DNA from 2 places in the Acidovorax sp. T1 genome. Region 2 is predicted to be linked to the other one. Evidence: riboswitches for the same ligand, from Rfam matches in the RefSeq annotation. Region 2 holds a riboswitch; the other holds the start of a gene.
The links. A riboswitch is a leader RNA that binds a small molecule or an ion and turns the genes downstream of it on or off. The one in region 2 is predicted to bind S-adenosylhomocysteine.
Positions count from the first base shown of each region.

Region 1: linked by a shared signal. The riboswitch ahead of metH (methionine synthase) and the one ahead of ahcY (adenosylhomocysteinase) in region 2 are both predicted to bind S-adenosylhomocysteine.

Region 1 covers NZ_CP021648.1:141,329-148,735, reverse strand. The annotation lists gene CCX87_RS00645 (porin) at 1-308, shown strand, start outside; gene CCX87_RS00640 (zinc-binding dehydrogenase) at 486-1,520, shown strand; gene metH (methionine synthase) at 2,285-4,999, opposite strand; S-adenosyl-L-homocysteine riboswitch at 5,053-5,156, opposite strand; gene CCX87_RS00630 (aliphatic amidase) at 5,303-6,340, opposite strand; gene CCX87_RS00625 (FmdB family zinc ribbon protein) at 6,381-6,743, opposite strand; gene fmdA (formamidase) at 6,788-7,407, opposite strand, start outside.
Region 2 covers NZ_CP021648.1:721,812-729,218, reverse strand. The annotation lists gene CCX87_RS03460 (23S rRNA (adenine(2030)-N(6))-methyltransferase RlmJ) at 252-1,139, shown strand; gene CCX87_RS03455 (septal ring lytic transglycosylase RlpA family protein) at 1,213-1,893, opposite strand; gene metF (methylenetetrahydrofolate reductase [NAD(P)H]) at 2,009-2,860, opposite strand; gene CCX87_RS03445 (TlyA family RNA methyltransferase) at 2,857-3,855, opposite strand; gene ahcY (adenosylhomocysteinase) at 3,967-5,403, opposite strand; S-adenosyl-L-homocysteine riboswitch at 5,472-5,550, opposite strand; gene CCX87_RS03435 (peptide chain release factor 3) at 5,710-7,338, shown strand; gene CCX87_RS03430 (HAD-IIB family hydrolase) at 7,338-7,407, shown strand, end outside.

The DNA of each region.
Region 1 (7,407 bases), 580 kb from region 2:
CAGCGGCACAGCGCAAGAGCACGCTGTGGTCCCTGGGTGTGGCGCACCCGATCACGCCGGCCATCCTGCTGGAAGCGCAGTACTACAACCTCTCCTTCAAGGACAGCAGCGACGGCGGCAAGATGTTCGTGGTGCGCGGCACCTATGCGTTCTCCAAGCGCACCGCCGCCTACGCCACCGTCGGCGCCCTGCGCAACGATGGCAACTCCCGCTTCTCGCCCTCTGTTGGCGCGAGCAACACCGCACTGGCGCCTGTTGCCGGCAACAGCCAGACCGGCGTCATGGTCGGCCTGCGCCACAGCTTCTAAGCCGTGCCTAGCCCTCAGGGTGTTGACGCAGGGGCTGCACAGCATCCGGGCTTGTCCTTTTCGGCGCCTCACCGGGCCGCTGCAACGCGGCGCGGCGAGGCACTACCGGCCAGGCTTTAGCGGCCGCAGGCGACCACCGGTAAGGCTACACACGCCACCCTGCAGCGGAGTGAAAAATTGAAAGCAGCATTCATCACCGGCCACGGTGGCAACGAGGTCGTCGAAGTCCGCGATTGCGAGCGTCCCCGCCGCCAATCGGGCGAAGTCCTGGTGCGGGTGCAGGCAGCAACGCTCAACCAGGTCGACCTGTACATGCGCAACAGCGGTGCCGGCATCACCCACCAATTGCCCCAGATCATGGGGCTGGACGCCGCGGGCGTGATTGAAGAGGTGGATGCCTCCGAGCCCTTGTTGCGCGCAGGGCAACGGATCGTCATCCATCCGGGCATCACCTGTGGCCGCTGCGAGTTCTGCCAGCGCGGTGAAGGCGTGCTTTGCACGAAGATGCAACTGCTGGGCGAACACCGCCACGGCACCTTTGCGCAGTGGATCAGCGTACCGGCGCAAAATGTTTTCCCCATGCCGCAGGGCCTTGACTTTGCGCAGGCTGCCGCGCTAGGAGTCAATCACCTGACGGCATGGCGCATGCTGTTCACCAAGGCCCAGGTCAAGCCCTGGGAAACGGTGCTGGTGTTCGGCGTTGGCGGCGGTGTGTCGCTGGCCGCCATGCAGCTGGCAAAAGCCATCGGGGCCAGGGTGATCGTGACCTCTCGCGAGGACACGAAACTGGAGCGCGCCCTGGCCATGGGCGCCGACCATGGCATCCACAGCACGGCGCAGGATGTGGCAAAGGCCGTGATGGCCTACACCGGTGGCCGCGGCGTGGATGTGGTGATCGAAAACGTGGGTGAGGCGGTTTGGCCCATGGCCATGAAGTCCCTGGTGCGCGGCGGGCGCCTTGTTACCTGCGGCGCCACCACGGGCGACCAGCCGCCCGCCGACCTGCGCCGAATCTTCATTCGCCAGTTGCAGATCCTGGGTTCGACCCACGGCGATCTCTCGGAGTTTCGCGCGCTGCTGTCGTTCATTGAGCAAAGTGGCATCGTACCCGTGATCGACAGTGAATACCCGCTCGACCGCATCCACGACGCCTTGGACCGGCTGGAGTCGGGTCAACAGTTTGGAAAAATTGCGCTGAACCTGGCGGCATAGGCACCATCGGTGCTGCGCAGCCGCTTGACGTCCCACGGCGCTGCCTGCCCTTCGCAATCCTGCCGCTGCAAAAAACAGGGGGCCTGGCTCAGGAACCTTGTTGATCGACTCGGCTTTCACCACCATATCCTGGAAGTCATTGTCGGCGCCGTCTTCAAAGGCAAAAATCCAGTTGGTCGATGCGCCAACCGGGAACGCCAGAAAACCGGTCGCTCGGCCCAGGTTCATGCTGTCAATGGAATAGGCGATTTTTCCAGTGCCTGTGGCGAAATAGAAGCCGAAACTGCTGGGGTTGATCAGTGCGTTGGTGAAGAGGCCGCAATTGACCTGTGTGCCGCATGTGCTCTGGAAGGTGGGGCCCGCTGAAATGATCATCTGGCCGTCGCCGATCCCGATGCCGATGCCGATGCCGACGGCACTTTGCTGGAGGGTGTTGGGGAACCCACCGCACCGCCGAAAAACAGGTCAACGGTGTCAATGTTGTTGGCATCGGTACCAAATCACATACCGAATTTCTGGCGGCTGGCACCACGGGTCTGTTCGATGATCACCCTAGGGATGGTGATGGCCGAACCGGTTGCAGAGCCCCAGGTGCTGGAACGTCCGCAGGGGCGCATCGAACCCCCATGCCCATGCGGCACCGCCCCCTCAAAACCGAGCCCTGCGGGCGCCCCAAAGCCCCGCACGCGGGGCCTTCGGTTCTCAAGCCAGGCCTCTGGCGTTATCGGCACGCGCTTTCCGTGCTTTATTTCGGGGTCAGCGCATCACAGATTAGGCGCCAGCAGCCTTGCCAGCACCGCCTCGTCCATGCCGCGGCGCTGGGCCATGTCGTGCAGCTGGTCTTCGCCGATCTTGCCCACGTTGAAGTACACGGCGTCTGGGTGGGCAATGTAGAAGCCGCTCACGCTGGCGGCGGGGGTCATGGCCAGACTCTCGGTCAAAGCCATGCCGATGTCTTCGCAGTGCAACACGCGAAAGAGATCGGTCTTGGCGCTGTGGTCGGGGCAGGCGGGGTAGCCGGGCGCGGGGCGAATGCCACGGTATTTCTCGGCAACCATGTCGTCGTGGCTCAGCGCCTCATCGCTGGCATAGCCCCACAGGTCGGTGCGCACGCGGTGGTGCAGGCATTCGGCAAAGGCCTCGGCCAGGCGGTCGGCCAGGCTCTTGAACATGATGGCCGAGTAGTCGTCGAGCGCGTCGATGAAGGCGCGCTCCTTCTTTTCTATGCCCAAGCCCGCCGTCACGGCGAACATGCCCGCGTAGTCGGCAATGCCGCTGCTCTTGGGCGCCACAAAGTCGGCGAGGCACCGGCTGGGGCGGGTTACGCCGTCGATCACATGCTTTTCAGTCTGCTGGCGCATGCCGTACCAGGTCATGGCGACTTCGGTGCGGGTGTCGTCGGTGTAGAACTCGATGTCGTCATCGTTCACGCTGTTGGCGGGCAACAGGGCCATCACGCCACTGGCGGTGAGCCAGCGGCCTTCGATGATTTTCTTGAGCATGGCCTGGCCGTCGGCAAACACGCGACTGGCTTCCACGCCTACCACCTCGTCCGTGAGGATGGCGGGGTACGGACCGGCCAGGTCCCAGGTCTGGAAGAACGGGCCCCAGTCGATGTACTTAGCCAGCTCGGCCAGGTCGAAGTTCTTGAACACGCGGCGCCCCAGGGCGCGCGGCACGGCCGGCTGGTAAGCAGACCAGTCCACGGGCGTCTTGTTGGCGCGGATCTTGGCCAGCGGCCACAGCGGCGTGGCCTTTTTGTTGGCGTGCTGGATGCGCACCTTGTCGTAGTCGGCGTTGATCTCTGCCACGTAACTGTCCACGCCGTCGCCCAGCAGGCTTTGCGCCACGCTCACGCTGCGCGAGGCATCGGGCACATAGACCACGGGGCCTTCATAGTGCGGTGCAATCTTGACGGCGGTGTGCACGCGCGAGCAGGTGGCGCCGCCGATCAGCAGCGGAATTTTTTTGATGCGGAAATGCTCATCCTTTTGCATCTCGCCGGCCACATACTGCATCTCTTCAAGGCTGGGGGTGATGAGGCCCGACAGGCCCACGATGTCAGCGCCTTCGACCTTGGCGCGCGCCAGAATCTCGTGGCAAGGCACCATCACGCCCATGTTCACCACCTCGAAGTTGTTGCACTGCAAGACCACGGTGACGATGTTCTTGCCGATGTCGTGCACATCGCCCTTGACGGTGGCGATGACGATCTTGCCCTTGCTGCGCACATCGCGGCCCGCAGCTTCATCCTGGCGTTTTTCTTCTTCAATGTAGGGAATCAGGTGGGCCACGGCCTGCTTCATCACGCGGGCGCTTTTCACCACCTGGGGCAAGAACATCTTGCCGGCGCCAAACAGGTCGCCCACCACGTTCATGCCGTCCATGAGCGGGCCTTCGATCACATGCAGCGGGCGGCCGCCCTGGGCCAGAATGGCGCGGTAGGCCTCTTCGGTGTCTTCGGTGATGAAGTCGGTGATGCCGTGCACCAGTGCGTGCGACAGGCGCTCGCCCACGGTCTTGGGGTGCTCAGGGGTGCCGCGCCATTCGAGCTTCTTGCTCTCGTCCTTGGCGCCGCTCTTGGCGGTTTCGGCGATTTCGACCAGGCGCTCTCCGGCGTCGCTGCGGCGGTTGAGCACCACGTCTTCCACGCGCTCGCGCAGCACGGGTTCGAGGTCGTCATAGACGCCCACCATGCCCGCGTTGACGATGCCCATGTCCATGCCGGCCTTGATGGCGTGGTATAGAAACACGGTGTGGATGGCCTCGCGCACCGGATCGTTGCCACGGAAGCTGAAACTGACGTTGCTCACACCGCCTGACACCTTGGCACCCGGCAGGTGCTGCTTGATCCAGCGCGTGGCGTTGATGAAATCGACCGCGTAGTTGTTGTGCTCTTCGATGCCGGTGGCCACGGCAAAAATGTTGGGATCGAAGATGATGTCTTCGGGTGGAAAGCCCACCTCGTCAACCAGGATGCGGTAGGCGCGTTCGCAGATCTCGATCTTGCGCGCGTAGGTGTCGGCCTGGCCTTTTTCGTCAAATGCCATCACCACGGCGGCCGCGCCATAGCGCTTGACCAGCTTGGCCTGGTGCTTGAAGGCGCCCACGCCCTCTTTCATGGAAATCGAGTTGACGATGCCCTTGCCCTGGATGCAGCGCAGCCCGGCCTCGATCACATCCCACTTGGAGCTGTCCACCATGATGGGCACGCGCGCGATGTCGGGCTCGGACGCGATCAGCTGCAGAAAGCGCACCATGGCGGCCTTGCTGTCGAGCATGGCCTCGTCCATGTTGATGTCGATGACCTGCGCGCCGTTTTCCACCTGCTGGCGCGCCACGGCCAGGGCCTCTTCGTACTGGCCATTCAGGATCATGCGCGCGAACGCCTTGGAGCCGGTGACATTGGTGCGTTCGCCAATGTTGACGAACAGCGCACCCTCGCCAATGGACACCGGCTCCAGGCCGGACAGCTTCATGGGGGGCAGCGAAATAGCGGACATAGGGCTCACCTGCAAAAAAACGGCGTGACAACAGGTGAGCGTCGTTGTCAGCAGGGCGCGGCAGTGTGCCTTTGCCGGCGCCTGGCCCAAGCCTGACGCAGCAGGGTGCCGCGTTGCAACGCTCCTTGGACCGGAGCCTGCAATTCTACGGTGACCGGCGCAGCCGACAGGAGACGGCGCGCTCGGGAAATCCGCCCTCCCGCAGGGAGCTCGGTTGGCCGTTTGTGGCGAAGGCCACGGGGCCACCTCCGGCGGCCCGCCAACGCACCGGGCTAGCCCTCAAACGGGCGCAATACCGGGATGGGGAATCCCTTCAATCGGGCACTCTTCCGTGCCGACCATGGGCCTGGTGATGGCCTCCACCGCCGCGCGCGTTCCCTGGGGATCGGCAATCCAGCGCTGGTAGAAGTCATAGGGACACGCGGCCTCGCCCCGGTCACCATCGCCCGAATTGATCATGCCCGTGTAGCCCCGGTGCAGCAGCTTGAACAGGTGGTTCTCGCTCTGGCCGTTCTTGCGGAAGTCGCGGATCAGGCTGGTGGACAGCGCCGCGTACTGCACGCCCATCTCCTCCTCGCCACACTCACCCAGCGTGCGCCCGTCAAAGCCGATGAGCGCGCTGTGGCCAAAGTAGGTGTAGACGCCGTCAAATCCCGCCGCATTGGCCACGGCCACATAGGTGTTGTTGGCAAAGGCCATGGCCTTGCTGATGAGGATCTGCTGCTCCTTGGCCGGGTACATGTAGCCCTGGCAGCGCACGATCAACTCGGCTCCGCGCATGGCACAGTCGCGCCAGATCTCGGGGTAATTGCCATCGTCGCAGATGATGAGGCTGATCTTCAGGCCCTTGGGGCCTTCGCTCACATAGGTGCGATCGCCCGGGTACCAGCCCTCGATGGGCGTCCACGGCATGATCTTGCGGTACTTCTGCACGATCTCCCCCTGGTCATTCATCAGGATCAGCGTGTTGTAGGGCACTTTGCGGGGGTGCTCCTCATGGCGCTCGCCGGTCAGCGAGAACACGCCCCACACCTTGGCCTGGCGGCAGGCCGCGGCGAAGATCTCGGTTTCCTCGCCCGGAATGGTGGCGGCGGTGTCCATCATCTCCTGGCGGTCGTACATGATGCCGTGGGTGCTGTACTCAGGAAAGATGACGAGGTCCATGCCCGGCAGCCCGCTTTTCATGCCCACGATCATGTCGGCGATCTTGCGCGCATTGGCCAGCACCTCTGCCTTGGTGTGCAGGCGGGGCATCTTGTAATTGACCACCGCGACGCCGACGGTGTCCTTGCTGCTCGAAATATCGCCGTGAATCATGGCGTGTTCTCCTGGTTCGTTGGTATGGCCCGGCGCAGCCTCAGTGGCTGATCATCCAGGGCCGTTTGGAAGGGAAGGCTTTGGCACCGCTGGGCGCCGTGACCGTGCCGCCGCGCTTGGCACCGCCTGCGCTGCAGCACCCGCAGCCCGAAGGGTGGCGCAGCCGGCCGTAGCTGCCGGCCTCCGTGTCGCGCGACGAGCGCGGCACGTGCCGGGCGCGCTCGTTGGTGTCGAATGCGCGGCGCTGCTCGGGACTCACGCAGGCCAGGTGCGGCGCGTGGGCGAACACCCGCGCCGCCGCCGCCCCGCAGTCCGGGCACGCGCAGGGTTCATTGCGCAGGGCGATGCTGCGCAATGCATCGAAGTTGCCGCAATCCGGGCAGGCGTAGTCGTAGGTGGGCATGGCAGGGCAGCACGTGGGTTGAAGGGAGGGCGGTAGCGCGGTGGTTATTTGTCTTGCGAGATCGGCATGTCCACGCTGCCGTCGAGCACCTTCACGGGGCCGGCGGCGCTGGGGTTGATGTCGAAGTCGAAAATCTCCGTCGGCAGCCACAGCGTGGCGCAGGCGTTGGGCACGTCCACCACGCCGCTGATGTGCCCTTGCACGGGGGCGGTGCCCAGCAGCGAATAGGCCTGCGCGCCGCTGTAGCCGAACTTCTTGAGGTATTCGATGGCGTTCAGGCAAGCCTGGCGATAGGCAATGGTCACATCCAGGTAATGCTGCTTGCCCTGCTCGTCCACCGAAATGCCCTCGAAGATCAGATAGTCCTTGTAATTAGGCGTGATCGGGCTGGGCTTGAAGATGGGGTTCTTGATGCCGTACTTGGCCATGCCGCCCTTGATGAGGCTGACCTTCATGTGCACCCATCCGGCCATCTCGATGGCGCCGCAGAAGGTGATCTCGCCGTCGCCCTGGCTGAAGTGAAGGTCGCCCACGGAAAGGCCACCGCCTTCCACATACACCGGGAAGTACACCTTGGAGCCGCGCGAAAGATCCTTGATGTCGCAGTTGCCGCCGTGCTCGCGCGGGGGCACGGTGCGCGCACCCTCGGCCGCCGCCTTGGCGC
Region 2 (7,407 bases):
TTTAGGCAAGCAACCCGCCTGAAACAGGCTTCTGCGTCCGCTTCGCCTCCGTCGGCGCTGCCTGGGCCTGGTGCCGCCGCTGGGCCGCTGGGTCCTGCGGACGCCCGGCCAATCCCGGCTTTCGTCCTCAGCGAAGATGCACAATGGGCGAGCCCTCAGCAAGGTTTTCCACCGCAACCCTGCGTTGCATGCAAGGCGCCCCCCCTAACGGCCTGGGGCCCAGTCGTTACCCAAGTCGTTACCATTGCGCCATGTTCAGTTATCGCCACGCCTTTCATGCGGGCAACCACGCCGATGTGCTCAAGCACACCGTGCTGATTGCCACCTTGCAACACCTCACCGAAAAAGACGCGGCCCTCACCGTGCTCGACACCCATGCGGGCGCGGGCCTGTACCGGCTCGATGGCGACTACGCCAGCACCAGCGGCGAGGCGGGGGACGGCATCTTGCGCCTCACGGCACCCGGCATTGCCGCCCTCACGCCCGCGCTGCAGGCCTATGTGGACATGGTGAAGGCCTTCAACCAGGGCGCCACCACCAAGGTGTACCCCGGCTCGCCCTTCATCATCCAGCGGCTACTGCGCGACCACGACAAGCTCAAGCTGTTTGAACTGCACCCGACCGACCTGCGCGCGCTGGCCGGCAACGTGGCGCAGCTGGAAGCCGGCCGGCAAGTGGCCGTGCTGCACGAAGACGGGTTTGAAGGCATCCGCAAATTTTTGCCCCCACCAGCCCGCCGCGCTTTGGTGCTGTGCGATCCCAGCTATGAAATGAAGAGCGACTATGCCAAGGTGCTGGACATGGCGGCCGATTCGCTCAAGCGCTTTGCCACCGGCACCTATGCCGTCTGGTACCCCATCATTCCGCGCCCCGAAGCGCATGATCTGCCGCGCCGCCTCAAAACCCTGGCCACCAAGGCGGGCAAGAGCTGGCTGCACGCCACGCTGACCGTGAAGTCCAGCAAGCTCACCGAGACTGCGGAGGGCGAAGTCAAGCGCCCCGGCCTGCCCGCCAGCGGCATGTTTTTAATCAACCCGCCCTTCACCCTCAAGGCCGCCTTGAAGACGGCACTGCCCCAGATGGTGGAACTGCTGGCGCAAGACAAGCACGCCACCCACACGCTCGAATCGGGCGGCTGAAAACCGCGCCCCCGCCTGACCGGGGCAGAGGGCGGGTTGGCAGCGGTTCTTGTACGGTCAAGGCGCTACGGCGCTACGGCGCCGACACCGACTGGGGACAGTCGCCCTCGCCTTCCTCCAGCAGCCACAGTTCCACGGGCTTGATGCCCAGGCCCTGCATGCCCAGTTCCTGGGCGGCGGCCTGGCTCACATCAATCACGCGGTTCATGGCAAACGGGCCGCGGTCGTTGATGCGCACCACCACGGCGCGGCCGGTGAGCTGGCTGCGCACGCACACCCGGGTGCCAAAAGGCAGGGTGCGGTGCGCGGCGGTGAAATCGCGGCGGTTGAAGATCTCGCCACTGGCCGTGCGCCGGCCATGAAAGCGCGGGCCGTACCACGAGGCCAGGCCCTGCTGGTCGCTCTCGCGCACGGATTCCACCGGGGATTCTGGAGGCACCGCGCCGGCGGCACCGCGCCGGGCGGCATCGCTGCGAACCGGCTCGGGCAACGCGGCCTTGGGGAGCCGCTCGCCCGGCTTATCCGCCAAGGGCGCACAAAACCGCGAGCGGGGCGCGCCACGCTGCTGGGCCAGCTCGCAAGCATTGCGAGGCTCGGCCGACGCCTCGGGGGGGGCCTCAGTGGCCACCAAGGGGGCCGCTTCGCGAGCCACCTTCTCTGGCACCGGCATCGGTGCACAGGCCGCCAGAACACATGCAACAACCCCCGGGCCCAACAGGTCGCGCCAGCGCCGTATCCGGTCAGACAGTTGCATCCATCACCTCTTCCAGAAAAAAAACAAACACACCCACCGCGAGGTAACAATTGCATCCACCTTCTCCAGCGACAACGCAACCCGCCCCCCGACGCCCAAGCCACCAGGCGCCCCATTACAAACCGAGGCGCCGGCACAACTCCAGCGTGGTTGCACTCTGATTCATGGTGTAGAAGTGCAGGCCCGGCACGCCGCGCTGGCGCAGTTGCTCGCACAGCGAAGTCACCACATCCAGGCCAAAGGCCCGGATCGACGCCGTATCGTCGCCAAAGCCCTGCAGGCGCAGCCGGATCCAGCGCGGAATCTCGGCGCCGCAGGCGTCGGAAAACCGCATCAGTTGCGATGAGCCCATGATGGGCATGATGCCGGGCACCACGGGCACATCCAGCCCCAGGCGGCGCACATCGTCCACAAAGCGCTCATACGCATCGGCATTGAAGAAATACTGCGTGATGGCCGAATCGGCCCCGGCCCGCACCTTGGCGGCAAAGGCCTGCAGGTCGGCATCGGCCGACTTGGCCTGGGGATGCACCTCGGGATAGGCGGCCACCTCGATGTGGAAATCGCGCCCCGTCTCGGCCCGGATGAAGGCCACCAGGTCACTGGCGTAGTGGAACTCGCCCCCCATGCCATAGCCGCTGGGCAAATCGCCGCGCAGGGCCACCAGGCGCTTGACGCCCATGGCCTTGAGCGTGGCCAGCTGCTCACGCACCGACTCGCGCGTGGCGCCCACGCACGAGAAGTGCGAGGCCGCGCTCACGCCCTCGGCCAGGATCTCCTGCACGGTGCCGAAGGTGCCCTCTTGCGTGGAACCGCCCGCACCGTAGGTGACCGAGCAGAACTCGGGCCGCTGCGCATACAGCTGCTGGCGCACGGCGCGCAGCTTGCCCGCGCCCTCGGGCGTCTTGGGCGGAAAGAATTCAAAACTCACCGGCAAACCGGTGGCTGGTGCGTTGGCCGCGGTCATGCGCCCCTCCTCGCAAAAACAAAAAACTCGTGGTTGCCGTCGCCGCCGCTGATGGGGCTGTCCAGCCAGGCTTGCACCTGCAGGCCCAGCTCGGCGCAGCAGTCGCGGATGCGCTGCTCGACCACTGCATAAAGCGCCGCATCGCGCACGATGCCGCCCTTGCCCACCTGGCCGGGCTGCAACTCGAACTGCGGCTTGACCAGCATGAGCAGGCTGCCGCCCGGCGCCAGCAACGGCACCAGCGCGGGCAGCACCAGCGTGAGCGAGATGAACGACAGGTCGCCCGTCACCACGTCAAAAACCGGCGTGATATCGACATCAGCACATTCGGCGCGGCGGCGGCGCTCCACCGGCAGCGTGCCCTGTTCGCGCGCCTTGGCACGGGCGGCGCGCTCAGACTTGAAGGTCTCGATGTCCTGGTCCTTGGCGTCGTTGCTGTCGTCGTATGCCTCGTCCACCTGCCCGCCATTGCGCATCCAGCTGTAGGGCGCCTCGGGCTGGGTCTCGTTGTCCTCTTCCACCTCGATGACTTCGGACAGGGCCAGTTCACACGCTTGCTGCAAGGCCTGCGCCGTCAGCGACCGTGCATTCACGCCCTCCACGCAGACCACGCGCACGTCGCTGCGCAGCCGTTCGTGCAACTGGCCGTGGCCCACGTCCACGCCGATCACCTGCACGGCGCCGTGCTGCAGCAGGCAATCGGTGAACCCGCCCGTGCTCTGCCCCACATCCAGGCAGCGCAGCCCCGCCACCGACAGGCCGGTGGCCCGCAGCGCCCCTTCGAGCTTGAGCCCACCGCGCGAGATGTACTTGGCCTCGGCATCGTCGAGCAGCCGCACCTCTGCCACGGACGGAATCTCATCACCGTTCTTGACGACCTTCTGCCACGGCGCCAGCGGCGACAGACGCCACTCCACGCCCGAGGCAATCAGCCGCTGCGCCTGCGAGCGCGTGGCCGCATGGCCTCCATCCACCAAAAAAACATCTGCGCGCATGCGTCACTCTCTCGTCAGCAGACGATTCATTTCAATAAAAACAAGCTCTAGCCCTTGTACCGCTTGCGCTACCAGCTCCAAAAACAGGAGCATGGCAGCAGCAAGCACGGTTCAATACCGGTAGGTGTCAGGCTTGTAAGGGCCTTGCTTTGGCACGCCGATGTAGGCGGCCTGCTCGTCGCTCAGCTCGGTCAGCATGGCGCCCACCTTCTTGAGGTGCAGGCGCGCCACCTTTTCGTCAAGGTGCTTGGGCAGCACATAGACCTTGCCGTTTTCGTAGAAATCGCTGTGCGTGAACAGCTCGATCTGGGCGATGGTCTGGTTGGCAAAGCTCGACGACATCACGAAGCTGGGGTGGCCCGTGCCGCAACCCAGGTTCACCAGGCGGCCCTTGGCCAGCAGGATGATGCGCTTGCCGTCGGCAAAAATCACATGGTCCACCTGGGGCTTGATCTCTTCCCACTGGCAGTGCGCTTCGAGCTTGGCCACCTGGATTTCGTTGTCGAAGTGGCCAATGTTGCAGACGATGGCCTGGTCCTTCATGGCCTGCATGTGCTCGAAGGTGATCACGTCACGGTTACCCGTGGTGGTCACAAAAATATCGGCCTTGTCAGCGGCATATTCCATGGTCACGACCTTGTAGCCTTCCATCGCGGCCTGCAGGGCGTTGATCGGGTCGATCTCGGTCACCCACACCTGGGCGCTCAGGGCGCGCAGGGCCTGGGCGCTGCCCTTGCCCACGTCGCCGTAGCCCGCCACCACGGCCACCTTGCCGGCGATCATCACATCGGTGGCGCGCTTGATGCCATCCACCAGCGACTCGCGGCAGCCGTACAGGTTGTCAAACTTGCTCTTGGTTACCGAGTCGTTCACGTTGATGGCGCGGAACATCAGGCTGCCCTTGGCCGACATTTCCTTCAAGCGGTGCACGCCGGTGGTCGTTTCTTCGGTCACGCCGATGATCTGTGCGCTCTTGCGGCTGTACCAGGTCGGGTCCACGGCCAACTTGGCTTTGATGGAGGCGAACAGGCAGGTTTCTTCTTCGCTGGTGGGGTTGGCGATCAGCGAGGCGTCCTTTTCGGCGCGCTTGCCCAAGTGCATCAGCAGCGTGGCGTCGCCGCCGTCGTCCAGAATCAGGTTGGGGCCTTCGCCTTCGCTGCCGGCGGGGCCAAAGTCAAAGATGCGGTGGGTGTAGTCCCAGTACTCGGCCAGGGTTTCGCCCTTGATCGCGAACACGGGCGTGCCGGCTGCGGCAATGGCGGCGGCAGCGTGGTCTTGTGTGGAGAAGATGTTGCACGATGCCCAGCGCACTTGGGCGCCCAGGGCCTGCAGCGTCTCGATCAGCACGGCGGTCTGGATCGTCATGTGCAGCGAGCCCGTGATGCGCGCACCCTTGAGGGCCTGCTTGGCGGCGAATTCCTCGCGGATGGCCATCAGGCCGGGCATTTCGGTCTCGGCGATGCGGATCTCTTTGCGGCCCCATTCGGCCAGGCCGATGTCGGCAATGATGCAGTCGGTGTTTACGGGGGCGTTGACGCGTGCGTTCATGGTGTGCTCCAAAGCATGTTTGAAAAGCCACTTGACGCGGGGAGAATCGAAAGGCTCACCGCACGATAAGTGGATGAGCGTCGTTGCTGGATGACTCCGAGCCTCACGCCCCGCCAGTAGCTGGGGGCGCTGCAACGCTCCTCGGATGCCGGCGATTATAAAAGCACTTGCGCTGGCCCCAGGCTGCGTCTGGCCTATGCCCGGTAAAATCGTGGGTTTGGCCGCCCTGCCCCACGCTGTGCGAAGGCTGGCCCAACGTTTGCCCCTGCAAGGCCCCTGCGCCCTGCCCACCCTTCTGGAACCCCCGTGTCCTACGCCTCAGAAACCCGGCGCCGCCGCACCTTTGCCATCATTTCCCACCCCGACGCCGGTAAAACGACGCTGACGGAAAAGCTGCTGCTGTTCTCGGGCGCGATCCAGATCGCCGGCGCCGTCAAGGGCCGCAAGGCCAGCCGCCACGCCACCTCGGACTGGATGGAAATCGAAAAGCAGCGCGGCATTTCGGTGGCCAGCTCGGTCATGCAGATGCTGTACCGCGAGCACGTCATCAACCTGCTCGACACGCCCGGCCACAAAGACTTTTCGGAAGACACCTACCGCGTGCTCACCGCCGTCGATTCGGCCCTGATGGTGATCGACGCGGCCAACGGCGTGGAAGCGCAGACCCGCCGCCTGATCGAGGTCTGCCGCCAGCGCGACACGCCCATCATCACCTTCGTCAACAAGATGGACCGCGAGGTGCGCGACCCGCTGGACATCCTCGACGAGGTCGAGCGCGAGCTGGGCATGCCCTGCTGCCCCATCACCTGGCCCGTGGGCCAGGGCAAAAGCTTTGGCGGCATCATCAATCTGCGCACGCAGACCATGACGGTGTTCACCCCCGGCAGCGATCGCGGCCCGAAAGACTTTGAAGTGGTGCCGCTGGCCGAGGCCGACCGGCTGCGCGCGCGTTTTGGCCAGCCGTTTGACGATGCGCTGGAGAGCATGGAGCTGGCCGTGGGCGCCTCGGCGGCCTGGAACCACGCCGACTTTCTGGCTGGCAAACTCACGCCCGTGTTCTTCGGCTCGGGCGTGAACAACTTCGGTGTGATGGAAGTGCTCGATGCCGTGGTGGACATGTCGCCCCCGCCGGGCCCGCGCGTGAGCACGCTGCAGGTGAACAAGCAGCCCGTGGTCAAGACCATCCAGCCCGAGGACGAAGGCTTTGCCGGCGTGGTGTTCAAGGTGCAGGCCAACATGGACGCCAACCACCGCGACCGCATCGCCTTTGTGCGCGTGGCCTCGGGCAAATACACACCGGGCATGAAGCTCAAGGTGCAGCGCACTGGCAAGGAGCTGCGCCCCACCAGCGTGGTCACGTTCATGAGCCAGCGCCGCGAGGCGGTGGAAGAAGCCTACGCGGGCGACATCATCGGTTTCACCACGCACGGCGGCGTGCAGCTGGGCGACACCATCACCGACGGCGCCAACCTGCAGTTCACCGGCCTGCCCTTCTTCGCGCCCGAGCTGTTCATGACGGTGATCCTGAAGAACCCGCTGCGCACCAAGCAGCTGCAGCAGGGCCTGGCCCAGCTGGGCGAGGAAGGCGCCATCCAGGTCTTCCGGCCCGACGTGGGCGGCCCCATGCTGCTGGGCGCCGTGGGCCAGCTGCAGTTTGAAGTGGTGCAGCACCGCCTGAAGGCAGAATACGACGCCGATGTGCGCCTGGAAGGCTGCCAGTACACGGGCGCGCGCTGGATCAGCGCCGACAGCCCGGCCGACCTGCGCGCCTTTACCGACGCCTACCCCATGCGCCTGTCGCACGACGCGGCCAATGCGCTGGCCTACCTGTGCACCAGCCCCTATGACGTGCGGCTGGCGCAGGAGCGGTTTCCGAAAATCCACTTTCATCCGCTGCGCGAGCATGCGGGCCTGGCGCTGGACAGCAACCACTGATGACGGCGCCCGTGCCGGCATTCCTGCGCCCCCTGAGCGAGTGGCCGGCACCGGCGCCGGGCCAGCTGC